Regions from separate parts of the Streptomyces sp. JW3 genome, predicted to be linked through region 1. Evidence: riboswitches for the same ligand, from Rfam matches in the RefSeq annotation. Region 1 holds a riboswitch; each other region holds the start of a gene.

Region 1 (7,306 bases):
GGGCGTGCACCTGGCGGAACTGCTGGCCGACGCGCTCCCGGCCGGGCCGGCCGACGCGCCGGACGACGGTCCGGGCAGCGCGTACGGCGTCGCGCCGGGCGCCCGCCCCGCGCCCCCGTCCCGGACGGCACGGGCGCTGGCCCTGACGGGCGCCGGGGCGGCCGGGCTGGCCGCAGCGGGAGCGACGGCCGCCCTGCTGGCACGACGCCGCCACCGCCGTTGAGCACGGCGGTGGCGGCGCCTGCGCCGACCGGCCGGGTGCGGTCAGACCGCGCGGCCCGGACTCGTCTCGTCCTGCCGGCTGGCCAGCGCCCAGATCACGAAGACGTCGATCGCCATCTGGATCACCGACCACACGGGCGCGTACGGCAGGAAAAGGAACTGCGCGACGAGGCTGAGCGAGGCCAGCGCGATGCCGGTGAAGCGGGCCCACGCCATGTCCCTGAGCAGCCCGAACCCGGTGACCAGGACCAGCGCGCCGAGCACGACGTGCAGGATGCCCCAGCCGGTCAGGTTCATCTCGTAGACGTACGTGCCGATCCGGGCGTACACGTCGTCCTCGGCGATCGCCGCGATGCCCTGGAGCACCGCGAGGGCGCCGTTGATCAGCATCAGGACGCCCGCGAAGACGACACCCCCGGTCACCCAGCCTTGGTGCCGGGCGGCGGGACGCGCGGACGAGGAGGCACCGGGGTTCGGTGCGGCGTGCTGGGTCATGAGGGTGATCCCTTCTCACGGTTCCTCCGAGCCTGTGCCGGACCGCCGCCGACGACCACGCGGGATACGCCGAACGAGTGAAGGAGGTCGGAGCGGGTTTACGGCGCAGAACATGCGGCCCCGGGTGCCCTCGCGTTGACTGGCGACGGCAGGCACGGGCGGAACACGCCGGAGGACCCCATGACCACGCCGGGCAGCGCACGCGGGCCCCGAGCGGTGTGGACCACCGCCCGGTCCTGGCTGCTGTGGACCGGCGGCACGGTGGTCACGGTGGTGGCGGCCTACTTCCTGCTCCCGCTCGACGAACTGGGACCGCACCGCCCCGGCCTGAGCTGGCTGCTGTTCGCCCTCGTCCTCGCCGGCGTCGCCGTCCTGCTGCTGCGCCAGGTGCACCACGTCCTCACCGGCCGCCCGGAGACCCGCCCGGGACTGGCCATCACGCTGCTGATCCTGCTGTCCGTGCACACCTTCGCCGCCGCCTACTACACCCTCGCCAAGCAGCCCGGGGAGTTCCACGGGCTGCGCACCCGGGTGGACGCCCTGTACTTCACCGTGGTCACTCTCGCCACCGTCGGCTACGGGGACATCACGCCGCGCGGACAGACCGCGCGGGTGGTGACCGTCGTGCAGATCCTGTACACGTTCGTCTTCCTGACGGCCGCCGCTACGGCACTGAGCGAGCGGGTGCGCGACCTGGTGACCCGCCGCCCATGACGACGTACGGGCCCCGGGGCGTGCTTGTCACCACCCCGCCCCGAGCACTACTGTCGCCACGCCTTGGTGAACGGGAAATCGGTGCGACACCGGTGCGGCCCTCGCCACTGTGATCGGGAAGTCCGGCTCCAGCCCCTCGCGAGGGGGCGGCCACTGGGTCCTCACGGACCCGGGAAGGCGGAGTTCGGGCGGTGGTACCCGTCAGCCAGGAGACCGGCCAAGGCGCGTCGTCCATCCACGAGGTGCTGGAGAGGGTCTGCCGAGTCATGCACATAGCCGAGGGTTTCCTGCCTCCGGCGCACGCGATCGCCTGGGGTGTCGCGTCCGCGCCGTTCGTCGTCCACGGAGTACGTTCCCTCACCCGTGAGGTCCGCGAGCATCCGGAGAGCACCCTGCTCCTCGGTGCCGCCGGGGCCTTCACGTTCGTCCTGTCCGCCCTGAAACTGCCGTCGGTGACCGGGAGCTGCTCCCACCCCACCGGCACCGGGCTCGGCGCGATCCTGTTCCGCCCGCCGATCATGGCGGTGCTCGGCACGATCACCCTGCTGTTCCAGGCGCTGCTGCTGGCGCACGGCGGGCTGACCACGCTCGGCGCCAACGTCTTCTCCATGGCGATCGCCGGCCCCTGGGCGGGCTACGCCTGCTACCGGCTGCTGCGCCGCTTCGAGGTGCCGCTGATGGTCACGGTGTTCTGCGGCGCGTTCGTCGCCGACCTGGTCACGTACTGCGTCACCAGTGTGCAGCTGGCGCTGGCCTTCCCCGACCCGGGCAGCGGGTTCTGGGGCGCGCTCGGCAAGTTCGGGTCCATCTTCGCGGTCACGCAGATCCCGCTCGCGGTGAGCGAGGGGCTGCTGACGGTGCTGGTGATGCGGCTGCTGGTGCAGTCCAGCAAGGGGGAACTCACCCGGCTCGGCGTGCTGTTGACACACCCAAAGCCGCGCGGGGCGGTGGCCCGGTGAAGCGGAACACGAAGATCAACCTCCTGCTGCTGCTCGCGGTGGCCGCGCTGGCCGTGCTGCCGCTGGTGCTGGGGCTCGGCGACCACAAGGCGGAGCCGTTCGCCGGGTCCGACGCCGAGGCGGAGACCGCGATCACCGACATCGACCCGGACTACGAACCGTGGTTCTCGCCCCTGTACGAACCCCCGTCCGGGGAGATCGAGTCGGCGCTGTTCGCCGTGCAGGCGGCGCTCGGCGCGGGCGTGCTGGCGTACTACTTCGGGCTGCGCCGGGGCCGGCGACAGGGTGCGGACCGGGCCCTGGCCCGCTCGGCCGCGTCCGAGGACGCCTGAGTGCTGCCGATCGACGCGGCGGCGCACAGCAGCCGCTGGCGCCGCCGGCACCCGGTGGACAAGGCCGTGCTCGCCCTCGGCCTCACGGTGCTGGCGGTCTCGCTGCCGCCCTGGCCGGGTGCCGCGCTGGTGCTGGTGACGGCGCTGACCGTGCTGCTCGGCCCGGCCGGGGTGCCGGCCCGGCGGCTGTGGCGGGCGTACCGGGTGCCGCTGGGGTTCTGTGTGACGGGCGCGCTGCCGCTGCTGGTGCGGGTCGGCGGTCCGGGCCCCTTCCTGGGCCTGGCCGCCGACGGCCCGGTGCGCGCCGGTGAACTGCTGCTGCGCACCTCGGCCGGCTCGCTCGGCGTGCTGCTGTTCGCCTTCACCACCCCGATGTCCGACCTGCTGCCCCGGCTGGTGCGGGCCGGGGTGCCGGCCCCGGTGGTGGACGTGGCGCTGGTGACGTACCGGATGAGTTTCCTGCTCCTGGACTCGGTACGCCGCGTCCGCGCCTCGCAGGCCGCGCGGCTCGGGCACACCACGCGGGCCGCGGCCTGGCGTTCGCTGGGCGGGCTCGGCGCCACCGCGTTCGTACGGGCCTTCGACCGGGCGGCGCGGCTCCAGACCGGACTCGCCGGCCGCGGCTACGACGGCACCCTGCGGGTCCTGGTGCCCGCGGCCCGGGTCTCCGGCCCCTTCACGGCGGCGAGCCTCGCCCTGCTCACGGCGCTGACCGCGCTCACCTGCGTCCTGAGAGGTCCGCTGACATGAGCGAACCGGCACTCCTCGCCCTGCGCGGCGCGTCCTTCGGCTACGAGGACGGTCCGGCCGTGCTCGACGGGCTGGACTTCGAGGTGCGCGAGGGGCGGGCCCTGGCTCTGCTGGGCCGCAACGGCAGCGGCAAGACCACACTGATGCGGCTGCTGAGCGGCGGACTGCGGCCGGAGGGAGGGCAGTTGACGGTCCGCGGGGAGCCGGTGACGTACGGCCGCAAGGGGCTGACCCGGCTGCGGACCACCGTGCAGGCGGTGGTGCAGGACCCGGACGACCAGCTCTTCGCCGCGTCCGTCGCCCAGGACGTGTCGTTCGGACCGCTCAATCTCGGTCTGCCGGACGCCGAGGCCCGGCTCCGGGTCGCCGAGGCCCTCGCCGCCCTGGACATCACGGCGCTCGCCGACCGGCCCACCCACCTGCTGTCCTACGGGCAGCGCAAGCGGGCCGCGATCGCCGGGGCGGTGGCGATGCGGCCGAGGGTGCTGATCCTCGACGAGCCGACCGCCGGGCTCGACCCGGACGGCCAGGAACGGCTGCTGGCCACCCTCGACCGGCTGCGGGCCGGCGGCACCACCGTCGTCATGGCCACCCACGACGTCGACCTGGCCCTGCGCTGGGCCGACGACGCGGCGCTGCTCACCCCGGACGGCGTGCGCACCGGGCCGGCCGCCGCGCTGCTGGCCCGCACGGACCTGCTGTCCCGTGCGGGCCTGCGGCTGCCGTGGGGCGTCGCGGCGGCCCGGCTGCTGCGCGCGCGGGGCCTGCTGCCGGACACGGCACCGGGGCCGCGTACGGCGGAGGAGCTGGCGGCGGTGGTGCCGGGCCTGCCGCTCAGCCCTTGAGGACCGCCATGCCGGGGTCGGCCGCCGACAGGGAGCGGATCAGCGCGGTGCGGGCGCGGGCCACGCGGGAGCGGACCGTGCCGACCGGGCAGCAGCGTGCGACGGGCCCGGCGGCCCGGAATGCGCTAAGGGCCCCGAGCCCCCTGACCCGGTGACGCACGTCACACACCGCTCCCCCCGGACGGACGAGCGTCCCACATCACACCGTCGAAGAGAACAAGGTCACAAGTGTGCCCTCTGCTGCCCGTCCGCCGTCCTGCCCTAGCATCCGAGCATGACGGTCCTGCCTGACGACGGGCTCCCGCTGGCGGCCGAGTTCCCTGACGCGACACATGAGCAGTGGCAGCACCTCGTGGCGGGTGTCCTGCGCAAGTCCGGCAAGGAGTTCTCGGACGACGCCGAGGCGGAGCAGACGCTCTCCACCGCGCTGGAAGACGGGCTGCGCATCCGGCCCCTCTACACCTCCCGGGACACCGCGCCCGCCGCCGGACTGCCCGGCTTCGCGCCCTTCGTGCGCGGTGGCCGGGCCGCGGGGCACACGGCCGGCGGCTGGGACGTGCGCCAGCGGCACACGGTCGCGGACCGGGGCGCGGTCCTGGCCGACCTGGAGAACGGCGTCACCTCCCTGTGGCTGGCCGGCCTCCCGGCCGCGTCCCTCGCCGACGCCCTGGACGGCGTCCACCTGGACCTGGCGCCCGTCGCCCTGGACGCCGGCGCGGAGTCCGAGGCGGCGGCGCGGCGGTTGCTCGCGCTGTACGAGGAGCGGGGCGTCGCCCCCGAGGCGGTGCGCGGCACCCTGGGCGCCGACCCGCTGGGCCACGAGGCGCGCGCGGGACGGCCGTACGACGTCGCCTGGGCGGCGGTCCGGGAGCGCGCCGAGAGGTTCCCGGGGCTGCGGGCGCTGACCGTGGACGCGCTGCCGTACCACGAGGCCGGCGGGTCGGCGGCGCAGGAGCTGGGCTGCGCGCTGGCGACCGGGGTGGCGTATCTGCGCGAGCTGACCGGCACCGCCGGGCTGAGCGCGGAACAAGCCTGCGGGCTGCTGGAGTTCCGGTACGCGGCGAGTGCCGACCAGTTCCTGACCATCGCCAAGCTGCGCGCGGCCCGGCGGCTGTGGGCGCGGGTGGCCGAGGTCTGCGGGGCGCCCCGGGCGGGTGGACAGCTCCAGCACGCGGTGACCTCGCCGGTGATGATGGCCCGCCGCGACCCGTGGGTGAACATGTTGCGCACCACCGTCGCCGCGCTGGCCGCCGGGGTGGGCGGCGCGGACGCCGTGACGGTGCTGCCGTTCGACGACGCGCTGGGCCTGCCGGACGCGTTCGCCCGCCGGATCGCCCGCAACACCTCCACCGTCCTGATCGAGGAGTCGCACCTGTCCCAGGTGATCGACCCGGCGGGTGGTTCCTGGTACGTGGAACGGCTGACCGACGAACTCGCCCACGCCGCCTGGGAGTTCTTCCAGGAGATCGAGCGCGGCGGGGGGCAGGCGGCGGCCCTGCGCTCGGGGATGGTCGGGGACCGGCTGGCCGCGACCTGGGCGGCGCGCGGCGCGCGGCTCGCCACCCGGCGGGAACCGGTCACCGGGGTGAGCAAGTTCCCGCACCTCGCCGAGGAGCCGGTGGTCCGCGCCCCCGCGCCCGAGCCGCCGTCCGGCGGGCTGCCCCGGGTGCGCCGGGACGAGGCGTTCGAGGCGCTGCGGGCCCGCTCCGACGCCCACCTCGCCACCACCGGGACCCGGCCGCGGGTGTATCTGGCCGCGCTCGGCCCGGCCGCCGCGCACACCGCCCGGCTCTCCTTCGCCGCCAACCTGTTCCAGGCGGGCGGCATCGAGACCGTCACCGGGGGCGCCTTCGAGGAGAGCGGGGCGCGGGAGGCGTGCCTGTGCTCCAGCGACGCGCTCTACGCGGAGCAGGCCGCCGGCGCCGCCGCGCGGTTGCGGGCGGCGGGCGCCGGGCACCTGTTCCTGGCCGGCCGCCCGGGACCGTACGAGGGCGTCGACACGTACGTCTTCGCCGGCTGTGACGCCGTGTCCGTGCTGACCGCCATGCTCGACCGTATGGGAGTGTCCCGATGACCGTCCCCGACTTCTCCGGGATCGAACTGGGCACGCCGTCCGCCGACGCCGGCGCCGACGAATGGCGGGCGGCGCTCAAGCACGCGGCCGGCGGCGACGACCCGCGCTGGGAGACCCCGGAGGGCATCGCGGTCAAGCCGCTGTACACCGGGCAGGACCTGGCCGGCCTGGACTTCCTGGACACCTACCCGGGCATCGCCCCGTATCTGCGCGGCCCGTACCCGACGATGTACGTGAACCAGCCCTGGACGATCCGCCAGTACGCCGGTTTCTCCACCGCCGAGGAGTCCAACGCCTTCTACCGCCGCAACCTGGCGGCCGGCCAGAAGGGCCTCTCCGTCGCCTTCGACCTGCCGACCCACCGCGGCTACGACAGCGACCACCCGCGGGTCACCGGGGACGTCGGCATGGCGGGTGTGGCGATCGACTCGATCCTCGACATGCGGCAGCTCTTCGACGGCATCCCGCTGGACCGGATGACGGTGTCGATGACGATGAACGGCGCGGTGCTGCCGGTGCTGGCGCTGTACATCGTGGCGGCGGAGGAGCAGGGCGTGCCGCCGGAGAAGCTGGCCGGGACCATCCAGAACGACATCCTCAAGGAGTTCATGGTCCGCAACACCTACATCTATCCGCCGAAGCCGTCGATGCGGATCATCTCCGACATCTTCGCCTACACCTCGCGGCGGATGCCCCGCTACAACTCGATCTCCATCTCCGGCTACCACATCCAGGAGGCGGGCGCGACGGCCGACCTGGAGCTGGCCTACACCCTCGCCGACGGGGTGGAGTACATCCGGGCGGGCCGCGAAGCCGGCCTGGACGTGGACGCCTTCGCGCCCCGCCTGTCCTTCTTCTGGGCGATCGGCATGAACTTCTTCATGGAGATCGCCAAGCTGCGCGCGGCCCGCCTGC
Region 2 (7,306 bases), on a different contig from region 1:
GAGCACAGCCTCGACGAATGGGGCCTGGGCGGACGCTCCTTCGGTACCTGGGTCACCTGGTTCCTGCTGGGCGGCGACCTCTACACGGCGTACACCTTCGTCGCCGTCCCGGCGGCGATCTACGCGGCGGGCGCCTCCGGCTTCTTCGCGGTGCCGTACACGATCCTGGTCTACCCGCTGATCTTCACCTTCCTGCCCCGGCTGTGGTCGGTCTCGCACAAGCACGGGTACGTGACCACCTCGGACTTCGTGCGCGGCCGGTTCGGCTCGAAGGGCCTGTCGCTGGCGGTCGCCGTCACCGGCATCCTCGCGACGATGCCGTACATCGCGCTGCAACTGGTCGGCATCCAGGCCGTGCTGGACGTGATGGGCGTCGGCGGCGGCGAGGACACCCACTGGTTCGTCAAGGACCTGCCGCTGCTGATCGCCTTCGGTGTACTGGCCGCGTACACCTACTCCTCGGGTCTGCGGGCGCCCGCGCTGATCGCGTTCGTCAAGGACACGCTGATCTACCTCGTGATCGCGGTGGCCATCATCTACATCCCGATCAAGCTGGGCGGGTTCGACGACATCTTCGCGGCGGCCGGCGACAAGTTCGAGGCGGCGGGGGCGGGCGGGCTGACCCCCGACCACGGCGGCCAGTGGACGTACGCCACGCTGGCCCTCGGCTCGGCGCTCGCCCTGTTCATGTACCCGCACTCGATCACCGCGACGCTGTCCTCGCGCAGCCGTGAGGTGATCCGCCGCAACACCACGATCCTGCCGCTGTACTCCCTGATGCTGGGCCTGCTCGCGCTGCTGGGCTTCATGGCGATCGCGGCCGGCATCAAGGTGGAGAACGGCCAGCTCGCCATCCCGCAGCTGTTCGAGACCATGTTCCCGGACTGGTTCGCGGGCGTGGCGTTCGCGGCGATCGGCATCGGCGCGCTGGTCCCGGCGGCCATCATGTCCATCGCGGCCGCCAACCTCTTCACCCGCAACATCTACAAGGACTTCCTCAGGCCCGACGCCACGCCGGAGCAGGAGACCAAGGTCTCCAAGCTGGTGTCGCTGCTGGTCAAGGTGGGCGCGCTGGTCTTCGTCCTCGGCATGGACAAGACGGTCGCGATCAACTTCCAGCTGCTCGGCGGCATCTGGATCCTCCAGACCTTCCCGGCCCTGGTCGGCGGTCTGTTCACGCGCTGGTTCCACCGCTGGGCGCTGCTGGCCGGCTGGGCGGTCGGCATGGTCTACGGCACGCTCGCGGCGTACGGCGTCGCCTCGCCGACGCAGGCGCACTTCGGCGGCTCCTCCAAGGAGATCCCGGGCATCGGCGAGATCGGCTACATCGGTACGACGGCGTTCGTCCTGAACGTGCTGGTGACGGTCGTCCTCACCTTCGTCCTGCGCGCCGCCAAGGCCCCCGACGGCGTCGACGAGACCCGGCCGGAGGACTACACGGCGGACGCGGGCGACCCGGGGGTGGAGGTGGAACTGCCGCCGGCGACCGCGGGCTCCGCCCACTGAGAGGCTCCCCGGGACGCGGGCTGTGTCGATCCGCGGCTCCGCCGCGTGGACGCGACCAGCCACAGGCAATCCGCGGCGGGCCGCCGAAAAGAACCGAAACGGCGGCCCGCTGCCCTGCACACTCCCGCCATGGACTTCGTGATCCGTTCCGCCCATCCCACCGAATACCGGACCCTCGGCGACCTCACCGCCCATGCCTATCTCCACGACGGCCTCCTGGACTTCGGCGAGTCCGACGCCTACCTGACGGAACTCCGCGACGTGGCGAAACGCGCCGCCGCCGCACACGTACTGGTCGCGGCGGTGAACGACCAGGTGCTCGGCGGCGTCACCTTCGTCCCGTCCCCCGGCCCGATGGCCGACCTCGCCCGCGAGGGAGAGGCCGAGATACGGATGCTCGCGGTGGCCCACGAGGCCCGCGGCCGAGGCATCGGCGAGGCCCTCGTCCGCGCCTGCGTGGTCCGCGCCCGCGCGACCGACGGCTGCCACCGCCTGATCCTCTCCACCCAGGCGACGATGCGCGCGGCCCACCGCGTCTACGAACGCCTCGGCTTCGTCCGCACCCCCCACCGCGACTGGAACCCCCTCCCGGAGCTCGACGACATCAAGCTCCTCACCTACGAACTGGAGCTCCGACACAACATCTAGGGTCGCGTCAGCGGCACGGCACAACATGTATGCTCATGCTCGCTGTCGCCGCAGGGGAATCCGGTGCGAATCCGGAACTGTCCCGCAACGGTGTACCGGCGTGCCTGCGCGCACCGGTCCAGTCCGAGTACCTGCCGACGGTGCGCCCGGCCATCCGGTCCGGGCGCCTGACGTCCGGGCCTCGTGGAATGGGCCGGTGGACGCGACGCCGCGCGCGCTCGTGAGCTGCCTCCCGCCCTCCTCCGCCAGGCCCCGTGCCGAGCGAGGGAGTGCCCCACATGACCATCGCGCCAGCGGAACCAGCCTCAGCCACCCCCGCGGACAGCCCCGGTGCCGCCCTGCTGCGCACCCTGACCGCGCTGACCGCCGACCTCCCCGACGCCGACCCCGGCCGGGTCGCCGCCGCCGCGCTGCGCGGCCGCTCCGCGCGGGCCGACGAGTCGGAGCTGCGGGAACTGGCCACGGAGGCCGCGGCCGGCCTGATCTCCGAGGACCCGGCGTACTCGCGGCTGGCCGCCCGGCTGCTGACGCTCACCGTGCGCGCCGAGGCCGCCTCCCAGGGTGTGACCGTCTTCACCGGGTCCGTCGCCACCGGCCACCGCGAGGGCCTGATCGCCGACCGTACGGCCGCGTTCGTACGCCGGCACGCGGACCGCCTCGACGCGCTCGTCGACCCCGCCGCCGACGACCGCTTCGGCTACTTCGGCCTGCGCACCCTGCACAGCCGCTACCTGCTGCGCCACCCGCACACCCGCAAGGTGATCGAGACCCCCCAGCACTTCCTGCTCCGCGTCGCCGCCGGCCTCGCCGAGGACGAGACGCCCCGGTCCCTCGACGAAGTGGCCGCGCTCTACCGCCTGATGAGCCGCCTCGACTACCTCCCCTCCTCCCCGACCCTCTTCAACTCCGGCACCCGGCACGCCCAGATGTCGTCCTGCTACCTCCTCGACTCCCCGAAGGACGAGCTGGACTCGATCTACGAGCGTTACCTCCAGGTCGCCCGCCTCTCCAAGCACGCCGGCGGCATCGGCCTCGCCTACTCCCGTATCCGCGCCCGGGGTTCCCTGATCCGCGGCACCAACGGGCACTCCAACGGTGTCGTCCCGTTCCTGAAGACGCTCGACGCCTCCGTCGCCGCCGTCAACCAGGGCGGCCGGCGCAAGGGCGCCGCGGCGGTCTACCTGGAGACCTGGCACGCCGACATCGAGGAGTTCCTCGAACTGCGGGACAACACCGGCGAGGACGCCCGCCGCACCCACAACCTGAACCTCGCGCACTGGATCCCGGACGAGTTCATGCGCCGCGTCGACACGGACGCGCACTGGTCCCTCTTCTCCCCCGCCGACGTCCCCGAGCTGCCCGACCTCCACGGCGACGCGTTCGACGCGGCCTACCGCGCGGCCGAGGCGGAGGGACTGGCCCGCAGGACCCTGCCCGCCCGCGAGCTGTACGGCCGCATGATGCGCACCCTGGCGCAGACCGGCAACGGCTGGATGACCTTCAAGGACACCGCCAACCGCACCGCCAACCAGACCGCCGAACCGGGCCACGTCATCCACTCCTCCAACCTCTGCACGGAGATCCTGGAGGTCACGGACGACGGCGAGACGGCGGTCTGCAACCTGGGCTCGCTCAACCTGGGCGCGTTCGTCGTGGACGGCACGGACGGCACAGACGGCGTGCACGGCACAGGCGGCGGCATCGACTGGGAGCGGCTGGACGAGACCGTCCGCACCGCCGTCACCTTCCTCGACCGGGTCGTGGACATCAACTACTACCCGACCGAGGAGGCGGGCCGCTCCAACGCCCGCTGGCGTCCCGTCGGCCTCGGCGCGATGGGCCTCCAGGACGTCTTCTTCCGGCTCCGCCTGCCCTTCGACTCCCCCGAGGCCAAGGCCCTCTCCACCCGCATCGCCGAGCGCGTCATGCTCACCGCCTACGAGACCTCCGCGGATCTCGCCGAACGCAGCGGCCCACTGCCGGCCTGGGAGAAGACCCGTACCGCCCGGGGTGTCCTGCACCCCGACCACTACGGGGTGACGCCGGCCTGGCCGGAGCGCTGGGCCGCGCTGCGCGAGCGCGTCGCGCGGACCGGACTGCGCAACGCCCTCCTCCTCGCCATCGCCCCCACCGCCACCATCGCGTCCCTCGCGGGCGTCTACGAGTGCATCGAGCCGCAGGTGTCCAACCTGTTCAAGCGCGAGACGCTGTCCGGCGAGTTCCTCCAGGTCAACGCCTATCTGGTGGACGACCTCAAGCGGCTCGGTGTCTGGGACGCCCGCACCCGCGAGGCGCTGCGCGAGGCGAACGGCTCGGTCCAGGACTTCGACTGGATCCCCGAGGACGTCCGCCGCCTCTACCGCACGGCGTGGGAGATCCCGCAGCGCGCCCTGATCGACCTGGCCGCCGCCCGCACCCCGTACCTCGACCAGGGCCAGTCCCTGAACCTGTTCCTCCAGACGCCCACCATCGGCAAGCTCTCCTCGATGTACGCGTACGCCTGGAAGCAGGGCCTGAAGACCACGTACTACCTGCGCTCCCGCCCGGCGACCCGCATCGCCCGCGCCGCGCGGGCACAGTCCGCGCCGGCCGCCGAAGACGCCGTCGCCTGCTCCCTGGAAAACCCCGAGTCCTGCGAGGCCTGCCAGTGATGACCACCGCCGTCAAGAATCTCCTCGACCCCGGCTTCGAGCTCACCCTGCGCCCCATGCGCTACCCCGACTTCTACGAGCGCTACCGGGACGCCATCAAGAACACCTGGACCGTGGAGGAGGTCGACCTCCACTCGGACGTCACCGACCTCGCGAGGATGACCCCCGAGGAACAGCACCTCATCGGCCGCCTGGTCGCCTTCTTCGCGACGGGCGACTCGATCGTGGCGAACAACCTGGTGCTGACCCTCTACAAGCACATCAACTCCCCCGAGGCGCGGCTCTACCTCTCCCGCCAGCTCTTCGAGGAGGCCGTCCACGTCCAGTTCTACTTGACGCTCCTGGACACCTACCTCCCGGACCCGGACGACCGCGCCGCCGCCTTCGCGGCCGTGGAGAACATCCCCTCGATCCGCGAGAAGGCCGAGTTCTGCTTCAAGTGGATCGACTCGGTGGAGTCCATCGACCGTCTGGAGTCCAGGTCCGACCGCCGCCGTTTCCTCCTCAACCTCATCTGCTTCGCCGCCTGCATCGAGGGCCTGTTCTTCTACGGGGCCTTCGCCTACGTCTACTGGTTCCGGGGCCGGGGCCTGCTGCACGGCCTGGCCACCGGCACCAACTGGGTGTTCCGCGACGAGACCATGCACATGTCCTTCGCCTTCGACGTGGTCGACACCGTCCGCAAGGAGGAGCCGGACCTCTTCGACGACGAACTGCGCGGCGAGGTCACCGACATGTTGCGGGAGGCCGTCGAGGCCGAGCTGCAGTTCGCGCGCGACCTGTGCGGCGACGGCCTCCCGGGGATGAACACCGACTCCATGCGGCAGTACCTCCAGTGCGTGGCCGACCAGCGGCTCACCCGCCTCGGCTTCGCCCCGGTGTACGGCTCGGAGAACCCGTTCTCCTTCATGGAGCTGCAGGGGGTTCAGGAGCTGACCAACTTCTTCGAGCGGCGCCCCTCGGCGTACCAGGTGGCGGTGGAGGGCACCGTCGACCTGTCCGAGGACTTCTGAGCCCGTGCGATCTGCCGGTCGACGCGCCGCTCGCGCACGATGCCGAACAGTGAGGGGAGGATCATGACGACGAGGACGGCGAAGGCCAGGCCCATGCCGATCAGTGCTTCTGTCTGTTCTCCGGTCATGACACCACTGTCGCGCCGGTGACTGCTGACCGCGAGTGGCAGGACTGCCGCAGGCCCTCGAATTCCTGCCACTCACGGGGCACACTGACGGCATGCTGAAAAACGTGGCCGCGGTGCTGCTGGACGGAGTGCATCCCTTCGAACTCGGCGTCGTCTGCGAGGTGTTCGGCATCGACCGCGCCGACGAGGGACTGCCCGGGTACGACTTCGCGGTGGTCTCCGCCGAGGGCCCGACGCTGACCACCCACGTCGGCGGACTGACCGTCGGCACGCCGTACGGCCTCGACCGGCTCGACGACGCCGATCTGATCGCCGTACCGGCGGGCAACGAGTTCCTGCACCGGAGCTTTCCGCCGGAGCTGCTCGACGCCCTGCGGCGGGCGGTGGCGCGGGGGACGCGGGTGCTGAGCGTGTGCTCCGGGGTCTTCGTGCTGGGCGCCGCCGGTCTGCTGGACGGACGGCGCTGCGCGGCGCACTGGCACCACGCCGAGGAGCTGACCCGGCGGTATCCGCGGGCGGCGGTCGAGGCGGACGTGCTCTACGTCGACGAGGACCCGGTGATCACCTCGGCCGGCACGGCCGCCGGGATCGACGCCTGTCTGCACCTCGTCCGCAAGGAGCAGGGACCGGAGGTCGCCAACCGGATCGCCCGGCGGATGGTGGTGCCGCCGCACCGGGACGGCGGGCAGGCGCAGTACATCGAGCGTCCGCTGCCGCGCTCGTCGTGCGACACCGTCGGCGGGGTGCTGGCCTGGATGGAGCAGCACCTCGACGAGGAGATCACGGTCGAGCAGCTCGCCGCCCGTGCCGCCATGTCCCCGCGCACCTTCGCCCGCCGCTTCCAGCAGGAGACCGGCACGACGCCCTACCGCTGGCTGCTGCGCCAGCGGGTGCTGCTGGCCCAGCGACTCCTTGAGGGGACGGACGAGACGATGGACACGATCGCCCGGCGGACCGGGTTCGGCACGGCGGCGGCGCTGCGGTACCAGTTCACCCGGGTGCTGGGCACCACCCCGCAGGGCTACCGGCGCACGTTCAGGGGCCCGCGGGCCGCCTGAACGTGCCGGGCCGATCTCACCGCGGCAGCGCCCGCAGCCGCAGCCGGCGCGGCCGCAGCGTGATGCCGATCCGCGGCCGGGTGTCCGACCCCGGCGCGTGCTCGAACCGGAAGGCGGCCGCGATCACCGCGGTGACCAGGGTCAGCTCCGCCATCGAGAAGTGGTCGCTGGGGCACTTGCGGTTGCCCACGCTGAACGGGGCCATCGCGTACTTCGGTACGTCCCCGCCCCGGCCGGGCAGCCACCGGTCGGGGTCGAACTCCTCGGGCCGCTCGAAGGACCGCCGGTCGCGCTGGACGGCG
Region 3 (7,306 bases), on a different contig from region 1:
TCGGTTACGACAGCGTCCTGAAGGACGACCTCGGCGTCGACTCACTGGCGCTGCTGGAACTGGTCGCCGCGATCGAGGACCGCTGGCAGGTCCAGGTGCCGGTGGACGACGCGGCGCGGCTGACCACGGTCCGTGAGATCGTCGACCATCTCTCCTCCTTGGTCCCCGCCCCGGCCGGCGGCGCCGCGTGAGCCCACAGTTGAGGGCGGCGCCGGACCGCGGCGCGCCGGCCGCCGCGGTCGTCACGGGGCTGGGCATGACCACGGCACTGGGCGGTGACGTCCCGTCCACCTGGGCGGCGCTGCTGGGCGGCGCCTGCGGTGTCGAGAGCATCGACTACGGTCCGCCGGACGGACCGTCCCAGGTCTATCTCGCGGCACCCGCCGCCGTGGACCCCGGCTCGGTGCTGTCCCCCGCGAAGGCCGCGCACTGCGACCGTTCCGCGCAGTTCGCCCTGGTCGCCGCGCGGGAGGCACTGAGCGACGCCGGACTGCCCGACGGCAAGGCACTCGCCGGGAGCGGCTCGCGGGTGGTGGTCGTCGTCGGGGTGGGGCTGGGCGGGTTCCTCAGCATCCTGGACCAGAACCGCAGACTGGAGACGGGCGGCCCGGACCGGGTCAGCCCCCGGGCCATCCCGGTCATGCTGCCCAACCACGCCGCCGCCGAGGTGGGGCTTTTGGTCGGCGCCACCTCCGGCGTGCACACCCCGGTCAGTGCCTGCGCGTCCGGCGCGGAGGCGCTCGCCCAGGCCCTCGCCCTGATCCGTCAGGACCGCGCCGACGTGGTGATCGCGGGCGGCGCGGAGGCCGGTCTGCATCCGCTGATCTTCGCCGGGTTCGCCCGGCTGCGGGCCCTGTCCCGGCGGTGCGACGACCCCGAGCGGGCGTCCCGTCCCTTCGACGCCGACCGCGACGGCTTCGTGATGGGGGAGGGGGCCGGCATCCTCGTGGTGGAGAGCGCCGGGCACGCGGCGGCCCGCGGTGCCCGGGTGCACTGCCGGCTGACCGGCGCCGGCATCACCAACGACAGCCACCACGTCGCCCAGCCGGCGCCGGGCGGGACGGGCTGCGCGGCCGCCGTGACCGCCGCCCTCGGTGACGCGGGGCTCTTCCCGGAGGAGGTCCGGCACGTCAACGCGCATGCCACCTCGACGCCGGTCGGCGACCTCAGCGAGGCGCAGGCGCTGCACATGGCGTTCGGGAAGGTGCTGGACGACGTGACGGTCAGCGCGACCAAGGCGGCCCTCGGGCACACGCTGGGCGCCGCCGGTGCCATCGAGGCGGTCACCACCGTCCTCGCCCTGCGGGACAGAACCGCGCCGCCCACCCGCAGCTTGGAACGCGTGGACCCGGCGATCGAGCTGAACGTGGTCGGCCGCGACCCCGAACCCCTGCCGGCGGGACCGCTGGCGGCCCTCAGCACCAGCATTGGTTTCGGCGGACACAACGTCGCGCTGGCCTTCACGACCGGTTCATGAGCCAACGCCCCATGAGGCAGCGTCCCATGCAGCAACGTTCCCTGAGTCAACATCCGGTGAGCGGCCCGCCGGTGAGCGGCCGTACCACGAGCGGGTCGCCCGCCGGCGTCCGTTCCGCGAGCGGTCCGCCCACCGCCGCTCTCCCCCTGAGCGCCGCCGGCGGTGCGGTGCCGGCGGATCGGCCCCGCACCGTACTGATGTGTCCCGGCCAGGGCGCCTACCTCCCCGGCGCCCTGCGCCACCTGCGCGAGGTGCCCGCGGTCGCCGAGGTGCTGGCGACCGTGGACGCCCACGCGCCAGGCCGCCGCCCCGGCGCCCTGCCCGTCGGCCGGCTCCTCACCGAGGAGGACGCCCCCGGCCCCGAGGAACTCCTGCGCACGGACCCCCTCGGCTTCGACCTGGCCACGTACGCCGCGGTGGTGGCCGCCGCCACCGTCCTGCTGGACCTGGCCGGCCCCCGGGTCGACGCGGTCCTCGGGCACAGCGTCGGAGACCTGGCGGCCCTCACCGTCGCGGGGGCCGTCACGGTGCGCCAGGGCGTCCAACTGCTGCGCGTCCGGGACCGGCTGCTGCGGACCGCCGGACTGCCGGCGGCCGGCATGGTGGCCACCGACGCCGACGCCGACCGGGCGGCCCGCCTGATCCGTACCTGTGGCACCGCGCAGGTCCGGATCGCCGCCCGCAACGCGCCCGCCCAGGTGGTCCTCGCCGGCCCCGACGCCCAGCTCGCGCACCTGGAGCGGGCGCTGCTGGACGGCGGGCACCGGGTGACCCGGCTGGCCAGCCGCACCGCCTTCCACCATCCGCTGCTGGGGGAGGTGCACCGGTCCTTCCGCGGGCTGCTGCGGGCCCAGCCGATCGCCCGGCCCGCGCTCGCCGTGCACACCACGGCGGGGCGCTGGGCCGCGACCCCCGCCCAACTGCGCACCGCCGCCGCCGCCCACCTCACCGAACCCATGGCCCTGCACCGCGCCCTGCGCGCCCTGCGCGGGGCCGGTTTCACCACCTACATCGACAGCGGCCCCCGGGCTCTGCTGAGCGCCCTGGTCAAGGTCGGACTGCCGGGCTGCGCGACCGCCGCGCCGCTGCGCACCCCGGTCGGCGCGGAGCGGATACGGCAGCGGCTGGCCGCCGTCGCCCCGCCGCACCGCCCCGGCCAGGGTGCTTGGTAGTCTGTCGGGGCCAGTCACGCCACCACCCCGGTGGTCAGGGAATCCGGTGCGAATCCGGAACTGACGCGCAGCGGTGAGGGGGACGGGCGGGGCACTGATGCCACTGGGACGAGCACCGCGCGACGGCGGGGCACCGTCCTGGGAAGGCGCCTCGTCCGGACGAACCCGAGTCCGAAGACCTGCTGGCACCTCCGCGCCCCGCGCGGAGGTCGACCACAGGCCAGGCTCCGCGTCCAGAGCCCCGACACCCGAGGCATGCCCGTGCTCCGTTCCACCCCCCGTTCCGCCGCGCTCCTGTCCACCTGCCTGCTGCTGCTCACCGCGTGCGGCACCGCCGGAACGCAGGGGACGTCCGCAGGCGCCTCCGCCGCCGGATACCCGGTGACCCTCCAGAACTGCGGCCACACCGTCACCCTGAAGTCGGCGCCGAGGCACGCCGTCTCCCTCAACCAGGGCAGCACCGAGATCCTCCTCTCCCTCGGACTCGCCGACCGGCTGGCCGGCACCGCCACCTGGACCGACCCGGTGCCGAAGGACCTGGCGAAGGCGAACGCCGGGGTGCCCCGGCTGGCCGACAACGCCCCCTCCTTCGAGAAGGTCCTGGACGCCGGACCCGACTTCGTCACCGCCTCCTTCGTCTCCACGCTCGGCACCGGCGGGGTCGCCACCCGCGAACAGTTCGAGAAGCTGGGCGTGCCGACGTACGTCTCCCCGGCCGACTGCGGCGCCGGCAAGGACAACGACAGCGGCGGCGACGGCTCCCGCGCCACCCCGCTCACCCTCGGCACGGTGTACGGCGAGATACACGACCTGGCCCGCGCCTTCGGCGTCGACCAGCGCGGCGACGCGCTCGTGAAGCGGCTCAAGGAACGGGTCCGTGCGGCCACGGACGGTCTGGCGGTGTCCGACGTCTCCCTCATGTACTGGTTCGCCAACTCCCAGGCGCCCTACCTCGCCGGGTGCTGCGGTGCCCCCGGCGCCATCACCCGCGCCCTCGGCGCCCGGAACGTCTTCTCCGACACCCACGACGAATGGCCCCAGATCAACTGGGAGACCGTCGCCGACCGCGACCCCGACGTCATCGTCCTCGGCGACCTGACCCGGAAGTCGCAGACCGCGGAGACCGCCGCAGCCAAGATCGAGTTCCTGGAGACCAACCCGGCCACCCGCAACCTCACAGCCGTGCGGAAGAAGCGGTACGTGCTGCTCAGCGGGCAGGCGATGAACCCGTCCATCCGCACCGTGGAGGGCATCGAGAAGGTGGCCGAAGGGCTGCGGGACCTCGGGTTCGCCAAGTGAGCGGCATACCGGCCGGCCTCCGGACCCCCTTGCTCACCGCGGCCGGACTGGCCGCGCTCGTGGTGTCGGTCGCCGTCGCGGTGACCATCGGACCGGCCGACATCTCCACGGCCGACGTCTGGGCCTCGGTCGCCGCCCATCTGGGGCTGGGCGAGGGCGCGCTGGCCCCGCTGCGCGACGGCATCGTGTGGGACCTGCGGATGCCGCGCACCCTGCTGGCCGCGGTGTGCGGCGCGGGCCTCGCGCTGTGCGGGGCGGTCATGCAGTCCCTGCTGCGCAACCCGCTGGCCGACCCGTTCGTCCTCGGCGTCTCCTCCGGCGCCTCGACCGGCGCGGTCGCGGTGATCGTGCTCGGCGTGGGCGGGGGAGCGGTGTCGCTGTCCGCCGGGGCGTTCGTCGGCGCCCTGGTCTCCTTCGCGCTGGTGCTGCTGCTCAGCCACAGCCTCGGCGGCAGCGTCGACCGGGTCGTGCTGTCCGGGGTGGCCGCCATGCAGCTGTTCTCCGCGCTGACCTCGTTCACGGTACTGACGTCGGCGGACGCCGAGACCACCCGGGGCGTGATGTTCTGGCTGCTGGGCTCGCTCACCGGGGCCGGCTGGACCGACGTACTGCTGTGCGCCGGGGTGCTGGCCGCCGTACTGGTGGTCTGTCTGGTCCACTCGGCCACCCTGGACGCGTTCACCTTCGGCGAGGAGGCCGCCGCGAGCCTCGGCGTGCGGGTGGCCCGGACCCGGCTCGTACTGCTGTGCGCCACCGCCCTGCTCACCGCCGCCCTGGTCAGCTGCGCCGGGGCGATCGGCTTCGTCGGGCTGGTGCTGCCGCACGCCACCCGCGCGCTCACCGGCGCCGGCCACGCCCGGCTGCTGCCGGTCACCGTGCTGACCGGCGCGGTCTTCCTGGTCTGGGTGGACACCCTGGCCCGTACCGTCCTCGACCCGCAGGAGATCCCGGTGGGAGTGGTGACCTCCCTCATCGGCGTACCCGCGTTCGTGGCCGTCCTCTACCGGGGGAGGCGGCGGTCGTGAACGACTCGGAGGCGGCCGGCCTGAAAACCGCCCCCGCCGCCGGCGGGCTGCGCGCCGACCGCGTGGGCCGGCGGGCCGGCGGGCGGCTCGTGGTGGACGGTGTCAGCCTCGCCCCGCGCCCGGGCGAGACGGTCGGTCTGCTCGGCCCCAACGGGTCGGGCAAGTCCACCCTGCTCAGACTGCTGGCGGGGGTGCTGCGCCCCGCCGCCGGCGTGGTCACTCTCGACGGCCGGCCGCTGGCCGAAGTCGGCCGCCGGAGCGCGGCCCGCCGCCTCGCCACCGTCGAACAGCACGCCGACACCCAGACCGAACTGACCGTCCGGGACGTCGTCGCCCTCGGCCGGGTCCCGCACCGCCGCCCCTGGGCGGCCGGATCGGCCGCGGACGCCCGCGCCGTCGCCGCCGCCCTCGACCGCACCGGCCTCACCGACCGGGCCGGCCAGTCCTGGCACACCTTGTCCGGCGGCGAACGCCAGCGCGCCCAGATCGCCCGCGCGCTCGCCCAGGAACCACGCGAACTGCTGCTGGACGAACCCACCAACCACCTCGACATCCAGCACCAACTGGACCTGCTGGAACTGGTGGTGGGCCTGCCCGTCACCACCGTCGTCGCACTGCACGACCTCAACCTCGCGGCGATGTACTGCGACCGCGTCCTCGTGCTCAGCGAGGGCCGGACCGTCGCGGAGGGCGTCCCGGGCGACGTCCTGACCCCGTCCCTCATCGAACGTGTCTACGGCGTCCGCGCCGAGGTCACCGACGGCCCCGGCCACCCGGTCATCCGCTTCCTGCGCCGCGCGACACAGCCGCCCCGCCGGTGAGATAGCGGTGCAGCATGGCCACCAGTTCGTCCTCCAGCCGGCCGGTCTCCAGCGGCACCGGCGCCGAGCAGATCTTGTGGACCACCAGCTCCACCGTGGTCACCAGGAGCCGGGCGGCGGCCTCGGTGTCGGTCACCCGCACCTCGGGATGGCGCTCCAGCAGCTCCCGGCCGTACCGGACGCGCTCCTCCTCGTACGCGTTCACCTTCGCGAGCAGCTCGGGGGCCCGCGGCGCCTCCTCGGCCATCACCCGCAGCAGTTGCGGATCCGCGACGTGGTTCTCGACCGCCGCCCGGACGAACACCCGCAGGATGCCCTCCAGCGACTCGGGCAGCCCCTCGGCCAGGTACCGGGCGACACTGGCCTCACCGGCTTCCAGGTGCCGGGTCACCAGCTCCACCAGGATCGCGTCCTTGTTCGGGTAGTACTGGTAGAGGGAACCGATCGACACCCGGGCCCGTTCGGCGATCCGGTTGGTGGTGCCCGCCGCGTAGCCGTACTCCTCGAAAATGTGAGCAGCCGCGTCCAGGATGCGCTGCCGGGTCAGCTCGGCGCGCACCTGACGGGGCTGTTTACGTGGGGCGAGACCGCGTCGGCCGGATGTCATGCAACCTCCTGGGCAGCGCCGCGAAAGCGAGTGGCGGACGACCTGAACAATTGCTCACAATACTGTCATGACCTGCGGCGGAGCCGTCAAGGACGGCCGCCGATCCGCCCCGCGGAAGGACCTTTCATGACGCATGCCGCCACCCCGTACCGCAGTGTCCGCCCGGACGAGGTCCGGGCCCGGCTCGGTGCGCCCGACGCCATGGCCGCGGCGAAGAAGACCGACCGCCTGGACGACTTCTTCCGCCGGTTCATCGCCCACTCGCCGTTCCTCGCGATGGCCACGGCCGACGCCCGGGGCCGCGCCGACTGCTCGCCCCGGGGCGACTACCCCGGCTTCGTGAAGGTCCTCGACGACCGCACCCTCGCCATCCCCGACCGCCCCGGCAACCGGATCGCCGACTCCTTTCACAACCTCGCCGAGAACGACGGCATCGGGCTGCTCTTCCTCATCCCCGGCCTGCGGGAGACGCTGCGGGTCAACGGCCGGGCCCGGCCCACCGACGAGCCCGACGTGCTGGCCCGGATGGAGACCGAGGCCCGGCGACCGGTGCTGGCGATTCTGGTCGAGGTGGAGGAGGCGTACTTCCACTGCGGCCGCGCGCTCATCCGGTCCCGACTGTGGGACCCCGCCGCCCAGTCGCTCGCCGCCGAGATGCCCTCGGCCGGCGAGGTCGCCGTCGGCCAGTTCGGCCTCGACGTCGATCCGGGGTTCATCGACCGCCGTCTCGAGGACGGCTACCGCGACCTCTACTGACCGGGCCGACCAGGCCGACCGGACGCCCAGGCCCACAAGGACACCGAAACCCCATGGCACCACAGACCGAGCAGACCCAGCAGACCGTCGTGGTCGACCGCCTCGAACCCGTCACCGAGGACGTCGTCTCCCTCGCCCTCAAGGCCACC
Region 4 (7,306 bases), on a different contig from region 1:
GACCGCCCGACCGATCGGATGTTCGGAGCCCTGCTCGACCGCCCCCGCCAGGCGCACCACTTGGTCCTTGTCGAGGGAGCCGGGCGGTACGGTCACCTCGGCCACCGTCATGTGGCCGGTGGTCAGCGTGCCGGTCTTGTCCAGGACGACGGTGTCCACGTGCTGGAGTGCCTCCAGTGTCTGCGGTCCGCTCACCAGCACGCCGAGCTGGGCTCCGCGCCCGGTGGCGGCCATCAGGGCGGTCGGCGTCGCCAGGCCCAGGGCACAGGGGCAGGCCACGACGAGGACGGCCACACAGGCCGTGAGGGCCGCCTGGGAGTCGGCGCCGGCACCCAGCCAGAAACCCAGGACCGTCACGGCGACGGCCAGGACGGCGGGGACGAACACCCCGGCGACGGCGTCGGCGAGCCGCTGGGCCCGCGCCTTGCCGGCCTGCGCCTCGGTGACGAGCCGGGTGATCCGGGCCAGCTGAGTGTCCGCGCCGACCGCCGTGGCCTCGACGAGCAGCAGGCCGCCCGCGTTGACGGCCCCGCCGATCAGGGCCGAGCCCGGCCCCACCTCCACCGGCTCGCTCTCGCCGGTGACCAGGGACAGGTCCACGGCCGAACCGCCGTCCGTGACGCGCCCGTCGGTGGCGACCCGCTCACCGGGCCGTACCAGGAAGACCTGTCCCACCCGCAACTGCTCGACGGGGACCGTCCGTTCGCCGTTCTCGTCGCGTACGGTCACCTGCTTGGCGGCCAGTTCCGCCAGCGACCGCAGCGCCGCCCCGGTTCCCCGCTTCGCCCGTGTCTCCAGGTACCGCCCGGTCAGCACGAACAGCGGGACGCTCACCGCGGCTTCGAGGTAGAGGTGCACCATGCCCTCGGACGCGGAGGGCAGCAGGCTGAACGACATCCGCATCCCGGGCTCGCCGGCTCCGCCGAGGAACAGGGCGTACACCGACCAGGAGAAGGAGGCCGCGACGCCGAGCGAGACGAGGGTGTCCATGGTGGCCGAGGAGTGCCGCAGCCCCCGCAGGGCCCTGCTGTGGAACGGCCAGGCGCTCCACACCGCGACCGGGGCGGCCAGCATGAAGCACAGCCACTGCCAGTTGCGGAACTGCAGCGCCGGGACCATCGACAGCACCAGCACCGGCACCGCCAGCAGCGCCGTGACCAGCAGCCGTTCCCGCTCGCGGCGGGCTTCGGCGGCGCCCGCGTCCGTCTCCTCGGCGGCCGTGCCGGCGTCGGGCGACGGCGTGGGCAGCGCGGCCTGGTAACCGGCCTGTTCGACGGCTGCGACGAGGTCCGCGGGAGCCACCCCGGCGGGATGGCTGACCCGGGCGAGCCCCGTGGCCAGGTTGACCGTGGCCGTGACGCCCTCCAGCTTGGCGAGCTTCTTCTCCACCCGCCGCACACAGGCCGCGCAGGTCATCCCGCCGACGGTGAGATCCGTGACAGTGAGACTCGCCGTCGGTTCGCCGGCCATCACTCACCGCTCCCGTGGCTCATGCCCGGCATGTCCTCCATGCCGCCACCGGTACCGTCGCCGTCGCCTCCGCCGCCGGATCCGCCGGATCCGCCGGTGCCGTGCATGCCCGGCGCCACGGGACCGGCCGCCGTACCGACGGCATAGGACACCGCGAACACCAGCACGAGCAGCAGCAGGAAGCCGCAGAGCGCGGGAGGAGGGAGAAATCTGCGTGCGGTCACGCCGACGGGGCGGGGTGACAGCGGACCATCGGTCATGCCCGGCCTTTCCTGGTCACGTCGAGCCGTCCTGCCAACGTGGCAGTCGTAGCCGTACCGCTCCAGTAGTCGTGCCGACGGATCTCCGAGTTCCGGCGACCGGTCGTGGGCTGCGTCACAGCATGAGGACGAACATCACCGCCATGCCCAGGGCCATCGCCGCGTGACAGGCCGGTTCGGCCGCCACGCCGTCGGCGACCAGGACGACGGTGCCCCGCGCCGACGGTGTGGCGACGCGCCCCCGGTCGAACGCCTGGGACAGCCACAGCAACCCGAGCACGGTGAGGACGAGGGCCAGGAGCGCGGCGGTCCACCGCTCTCCCGCACCGGTCAGCGACATCATGCCGAGCGCGCCCGAGCCGGACATGTCCATTCCCGCCATGTCGTGGTGCCCGGCCCCGGAGCCGCCGGACGCCGTCGCGGAGCCGTCCATCACGGCCGCCATCCACGCCATGGCGAGCATCATGACGACGTGCGGGACCGAGGCGAGCAGACGTGCCCGCAGTTGGTCCGTCGCCGGGGAGCGGAACGCGGCGGTGGCCGCGAACCACACCGCTCCCGCCGAGAAGAGGACGGCCTGTGGAGTGACGGGAAGGCCCATGCCCCAGGGCCAGGTCATCGCCGCCATCGCGGCGCCCATGACGGCGTGCAGGAGGTGACCCACCCGGCTGGGTACCGAGCGGCCCGATGTCGCCGCGAGCCACAGCGCGTAAAGGGTGGGCAGGACGAACAGGGCTGTGAGGATCCACCTCAGACCGGTCGCGTTGATCATGCGGACGCCCCCGTCCGGGCGGCACGGCGCCGGCGCAGGGAGCCGGCGACCAGGTCGACGGCGAGGAAGCCCAGCAGGGGCAGGCCGAACAGCGGTAGGTAGTAGCCGATCACGGCGGTGACCAGGACGGCGGGTGCGAGGAACCGGCCCGGCAGCCGCCGCCAGGCCCCGCGTGCGGGCGCCCTCCCGAGTGCGAGCCCCTCGGTGCGGGTGGGCCTGCGCAGCCACCACATGCGGTAGCCCCACAGGAGCATGCCGATGAGGGCGATGGCGAGCAGGGCGAGGACGATCTGGTTGGCCAGGCCGAACAGCAGGCCCATGTGGGCATCGATGCCCCAGCTGGTCAACTTGGCGAGGAACGGGTAGTCGGCCCAGTACGTGCGGTCCGTGACCTCGCCGGTGGCGGGGTCGACAGCCACGGTGTCATGGCGCTCGGGCCAACTGCGGGTGTTCTCCTTGACCACGTACGTGACCTGGTCCTTCGTCGGCGGCGACACATTCATCACTCCGCGCAGTCCGGCCTCGTGCGCGGAGGCCACGACCGCGTCGATGCCGACGTCGGCCGCCGGCCCCGACCCGGTGCCGGAGTTCTTCCCGGCGGTGGGCAGGTCCGTGGCGAGGGCCGGGCTGGGTCCTGCCAACGCCGACTGGATCTCCCCGATGCTCGCTCCCGCGTACGTGGACCAGGTCATGCCGGTGACGGACAGCCCGAGCAGACCGACCGAGGCCCACACACCGACCACGGCGTGCCAGGACATGGTGCGCTTGCGTCCCTTCGGCCCGCGCTGCGGGACGAACACCCGCCGGACGCGGTTGTGGGCGCGGGGGGTCGTCAGCCACAGGGCGAGGCCGCCGAGTATCTCCACCCACAGCCAGCTCGCGGCGATCTCGCTGTAGACCCGCCCGGGTTCGCCGACGTTGAGGTGCCGGTGCAGGCCGTCCACCCAGGCCCGCACCGGCATCCACCAGCCGGCGAAGGTGCGTTCCTGACCCAGTACTTCACTGGTGTACGGGTTCACGAACGCGGTCTGCGTGCAGTTGTCCGGCAGCCCGGGTTTCTCGAAGACGACCCTGGTGCTGTCGTCCCGGCCGGGCGCCGGGGTCACCGACACCAGCGTCCCCTCGGGTACCGCCTCGCGCGCGGCGGCCACCTGCGCCGACAGCGCGTCGGGCTCGCCCTCGGGGGTCACGTGCAGTTCGTGCCGGTAGACGATCGCCTCTATCTGGGGTGTCGCCGTGTACAGCAGCCCGGTGACCGCCGCGACGAGCAGGAACGGGCCGATGAGGACACCCGCGTAGAAGTGCAGTCGCAGCAGCAGTGGGCGCAGGGCGTTCCAGGACATGGCCGGTGCGGCCGTGACCTGTTTCCCGGACGACGCGGGTGCCGGTTCCGGGTCCGGCGCGCCCGGCGGCGGCTCCGTGGTGGTGGCACTGGTCGTCTCCCGCGCCGCACGGCTCTCCGTCATGACGGTCCTCTCTGCCGGAACGGCTACCGCCGTCTTCGGTCGTCCGGTGCAGTAGTCGGGCGCGTGACGGCGGGAGTTCCCCACGATGTTGTGACTGGCGTCACGTCAACTCGTCAGGCGTGGGCGTGGCGCGCTCCTCGGCCCGTCCGTCGGCGACTCGCAGCCGACGCTGGGCCACCGGCGCGATGAGGGCCCTGTCATGGGTTGCTGCGCAGCACGGCGAACCCGTCCCGGTCGGCGACGCGGCTCGCGGAGGACGCCGTCAGATCATGGGCGTAGTGCACCTGCCCGGACAGCAGGGCGTTGAGCCGGGCCCGTTCGTCGTTGACGGGCACGAACTTCAGTTTCTCGACGCGCGGGCCGCCGCCCCAGTGGTCGCCCCACGCGGTGAACAGGGCGTTGCCGCCCGGCGTGAAGGAGCGGTACCCGGAAGGGCCCGGAGCCGACGGGCTTCGTGAAGTCCTTCGTATCCTCGGGGACGATCTCGGTGCCGGAGGCGCCAGGAGCGGCGGGGAACTCGAAGTCGGGCTCCTTCGGTACGAGGGTCAGCTCGCGGCCTTGGCGGTGCTCGCGCCGAAGTCGACCCGGGTGAACAGCTGCTGGGCGGAGGCACCGGTGGCGGGGTCGGCTATGCGCCGGTAGTTCCACAGCACGTCGGCGGCGGTGACCTGGCCGCCGTCGTGGAAGCGGGCGGCGGAGCGCAGCCGTATCGTCCAGCGGCTGCCGGACCGGTCGCTCTCCCAGCGCTCTGCGAGCCGGGCCTGCACGGACATGTCGTCCTTGTACGTCAGGACGCTGTTCGAACAGGGCTTTGGCGCGGGCCTGGTCGACGAAGAGCGAGGAGATGTGCGGGTCGAGGGTCTCCTGCGAGCCGCCGGCACTGAACGCGGCCCGCAACCGGCGGCCGCCCGACGAGCCGCCGCCGTCACCGCCACCGGAGGAGCAGCTGGCGAGGGCGGCGCCGGCGACGAGGGCACCTGGCCCGGTGACCAGGCGGCGGCGTGCGAAGGAGGACGTCATGTCTGCGGGGCCTTCCCCTGGTCGCCGAAGGTGGTCCAGGGCAGACGGACGCGCCGGCCGTACGCCGGTTCCCGACACGCATCACGCGCCTCCTCCTGGGGAGTCCACGCCCCGGACGGTCGGTGAGGGCGACGGGCCAGTCTCCTGGCTGCCGGATCACCGCTCGCCGCGCCTTCCGGCCGGGCGGCCGCGGCGTGTGGGGTTCGCTCCCCGGTCACAGTGGCGGGACCGCGCCGGATTCGCACCGGCTTCCTGGTTCCCGTCGCTCGTGGGTACGCCGCGCATCATGCCCGACGACAACGCGGAGTTGAGTGATCAGTTCCACAACGACCCCTCTTGCACATAGCTTGCAATTACGGATTGGATGCGTGTGCCGTGATTCCGGAACCCAACAGGCAGGAAGGTACGCCCACATGCCGGTCACCCCCACTCGCCGGAGTGTGCTCGCCGCGGCGGCCGCGACCGGCGCCGGGCTGCTGCTTCCCGGCTGCTCGTCCGCCGGTTCCGCTTCCTCCACGCCGAAGAAGGGCGGCACGTTGAGCGCCGCCTTCCCCGGCGCCGGGGTGAAGGAGACCATGGACCCGCACGCGCAGCGGCAGTTCGTGGACATCGCCCGGCACAAGGCCGTCTTCGACAAGCTGGTGGAGCTGGACTCGGCCCTGCGGCCGGTCCCGCGCCTGGCGCGTTCCTGGTCCAGTGACGACGCGGCCCGAGTGTGGCGGTTCGAGCTGCGCGAGGCCCGATTCCACGACGGGCACGTGCTCGGTGCGGACGACGTGCTGTACAGCCTGTCCCGCATCCTCGACCCGGACGCCGCGGACCACTTGGCGAAGAACTCCCTGTCCCACATCGATCTGGCCAACTGCCGCAAGGTCGGCAAGCGAGGCGTGGTGATCACTCTCGACCGGCCCGACGCGGAGCTGCCCAGCCAGCTGGCGATGACCGGCACGCCGATCGTCCGGGACGGCTGGGACGATCCGGCGAAGCCCGTCGGTACCGGCCCGTTCCGGTTCGTCGCCTTCACGGCCGGGCGCACCTTCACCGGCCGCCGCTTCGACGACCACTGGAACGGCGCCCCGCACCTGGACGTGATACGTATCCTGTCCGCCGAGTCCGAGGCCCGCGCCGCCGCCGTCCGCAGCGGTGAGGTGCACTTCGCGCACGAGATGACACCCACCTTCGCCCGTACGGTCGCCCATGACAGCCGGGTGCGGGTGGTGGCGACCGAGCGCAGCGGTGTGCAGGGGTTCGCGCTGAAGACGGACCGGGCGCCGTTCGACGACCCGGACGCGGCGATGGCGGTCAAGCTGCTCGTGGACCGCAAGCGGCTGGTGGAGGTGGTCTGCTCGGGCCGTGCCGAGCTCGGCAACGACCTGTACGGCAAGGGTTACACCTACTACCCCGACGGCCTGGAGCAGCGCGAGCGGGACGTGGCGCAGGCCCGCCGGCTTCTCAAGCGCACCGGTCTGTACAACAAGAAGGTCACCTTCTACACCTCCACCGCCGCCGACGGCTTCGCGCAGGCCGCCCACCTGTTCACCGAGCAGGCCGGGGAGGCCGGGTTGAAGGTGGAGGTCGTCAACGGGCCGCCGGAGTCGTACTTCACGGACGCGCTGGCCAAGGGCACCGTCACCAACCACCGGTGCGGTGCCATGACGATCCCCACCTACATCAGCGAACGGCTGCTCACCGACGCCCCGCAGAACCAGTCCGCCTGGCAGCACGACGACTTCGACGACGCCTTCACCGCCGCGCGGGCCGTCGTCGACGACGACGAGCGCACCGCCCGGTACCGGTCGGTGCAGACCACCCTGCGCGATCAGGGCGGTCTGGTGCTGTGGGGGCATCCCGAGTGGCTGAACGCCGTCTCCAGCAGCGTCCAGGGGGTGAAGGAGGCCCCGCCCAACACCGTGGACTGGGCCAGGTTCGACACGGTGTGGCTGGCCTGACCTCGAATGTTGCGCTATGCCCTGCGGCGGTCCGGGTGGACGCTCGTCCAGCTCGCCGCGCTCAGTGTCATCGTCTTCCTGCTGACCGATCTGCTGCCCGGTGACGCGGCGACCGTCGACTTCAACGAGCAGGCGGGCCTCGATCAGGTGGCACGGCTCCGGGAGCAGATGGGGCTCGACCGGCCGGCCGTCGAGCGGTTCGTCGACTGGGCGCACGGACTGGTCACCGGTGATCTGGGGACGTCACTGGTCGGCGGGGGACCGGTGAGCGGGGTACTGGCATCATCGGTGCCGGTGACGGCCGCGCTGGCCGCCGTGACGATCGTGCTGCTGGTGCCGCTGTCCGTCGGAGTCGGTCTGCTGACCGGG

What was found. Region 1 has a riboswitch for cobalamin ahead of ACTT8P_RS29175 (energy-coupling factor ABC transporter permease). Riboswitches for the same ligand answer to the same signal wherever they lie in the genome.
Region 2: it holds a riboswitch for cobalamin, as region 1 does, so the genes downstream of both, ACTT8P_RS20555 (ribonucleoside-diphosphate reductase subunit alpha) here and ACTT8P_RS29175 (energy-coupling factor ABC transporter permease) in region 1, are expected to answer to the same signal.
Region 3: it holds a riboswitch for cobalamin, as region 1 does, so the genes downstream of both, ACTT8P_RS28100 (ABC transporter substrate-binding protein) here and ACTT8P_RS29175 (energy-coupling factor ABC transporter permease) in region 1, are expected to answer to the same signal.
Region 4: it holds a riboswitch for cobalamin, as region 1 does, so the genes downstream of both, ACTT8P_RS13695 (ABC transporter substrate-binding protein) here and ACTT8P_RS29175 (energy-coupling factor ABC transporter permease) in region 1, are expected to answer to the same signal.

What each region holds. Positions count from the first base shown of each region.
Region 1 covers NZ_JBQOUX010000092.1:17,742-25,047, reverse strand. The annotation lists gene ACTT8P_RS29190 (FAD-binding and (Fe-S)-binding domain-containing protein) at 1-223, shown strand, start outside; gene ACTT8P_RS29185 (DUF7144 family membrane protein) at 265-717, opposite strand; gene ACTT8P_RS29180 (potassium channel family protein) at 898-1,431, shown strand; cobalamin riboswitch at 1,479-1,667, shown strand; gene ACTT8P_RS29175 (energy-coupling factor ABC transporter permease) at 1,698-2,390, shown strand; gene ACTT8P_RS29170 (energy-coupling factor ABC transporter substrate-binding protein) at 2,387-2,722, shown strand; gene cbiQ (cobalt ECF transporter T component CbiQ) at 2,723-3,472, shown strand; gene ACTT8P_RS29160 (energy-coupling factor ABC transporter ATP-binding protein) at 3,469-4,317, shown strand; gene ACTT8P_RS29155 (methylmalonyl-CoA mutase family protein) at 4,592-6,391, shown strand; gene scpA (methylmalonyl-CoA mutase) at 6,388-7,306, shown strand, end outside.
Region 2 covers NZ_JBQOUX010000049.1:8,807-16,112, forward strand. The annotation lists gene mctP (monocarboxylate uptake permease MctP) at 1-1,506, shown strand, start outside; gene ACTT8P_RS20550 (GNAT family N-acetyltransferase) at 1,636-2,154, shown strand; cobalamin riboswitch at 2,149-2,307, shown strand; gene ACTT8P_RS20555 (ribonucleoside-diphosphate reductase subunit alpha) at 2,433-4,805, shown strand; gene ACTT8P_RS20560 (ribonucleotide-diphosphate reductase subunit beta) at 4,805-5,818, shown strand; gene ACTT8P_RS20565 (hypothetical protein) at 5,731-5,946, opposite strand; gene ACTT8P_RS20570 (GlxA family transcriptional regulator) at 6,039-7,004, shown strand; gene ACTT8P_RS20575 (bifunctional albaflavenone monooxygenase/terpene synthase) at 7,021-7,306, opposite strand, start outside.
Region 3 covers NZ_JBQOUX010000085.1:10,729-18,034, reverse strand. The annotation lists gene ACTT8P_RS28115 (acyl carrier protein) at 1-191, shown strand, start outside; gene ACTT8P_RS28110 (beta-ketoacyl-[acyl-carrier-protein] synthase family protein) at 200-1,477, shown strand; gene ACTT8P_RS28105 (acyltransferase domain-containing protein) at 1,675-2,649, shown strand; cobalamin riboswitch at 2,644-2,850, shown strand; gene ACTT8P_RS28100 (ABC transporter substrate-binding protein) at 2,905-3,948, shown strand; gene ACTT8P_RS28095 (FecCD family ABC transporter permease) at 3,945-4,973, shown strand; gene ACTT8P_RS28090 (ABC transporter ATP-binding protein) at 4,970-5,794, shown strand; gene ACTT8P_RS28085 (TetR/AcrR family transcriptional regulator) at 5,751-6,401, opposite strand; gene ACTT8P_RS28080 (MSMEG_1061 family FMN-dependent PPOX-type flavoprotein) at 6,528-7,157, shown strand; gene ACTT8P_RS28075 (PDR/VanB family oxidoreductase) at 7,211-7,306, shown strand, end outside.
Region 4 covers NZ_JBQOUX010000026.1:25,468-32,773, reverse strand. The annotation lists gene ACTT8P_RS13715 (heavy metal translocating P-type ATPase) at 1-1,470, opposite strand, end outside; gene ACTT8P_RS13710 (hypothetical protein) at 1,470-1,730, opposite strand; gene ACTT8P_RS13705 (DUF5134 domain-containing protein) at 1,846-2,502, opposite strand; gene ACTT8P_RS13700 (PepSY-associated TM helix domain-containing protein) at 2,499-3,968, opposite strand; partial or broken gene ACTT8P_RS13695 (ABC transporter substrate-binding protein) at 4,166-4,741, opposite strand; cobalamin riboswitch at 5,106-5,297, opposite strand; gene ACTT8P_RS13690 (ABC transporter substrate-binding protein) at 5,402-6,937, shown strand; gene ACTT8P_RS13685 (ABC transporter permease) at 6,944-7,306, shown strand, end outside.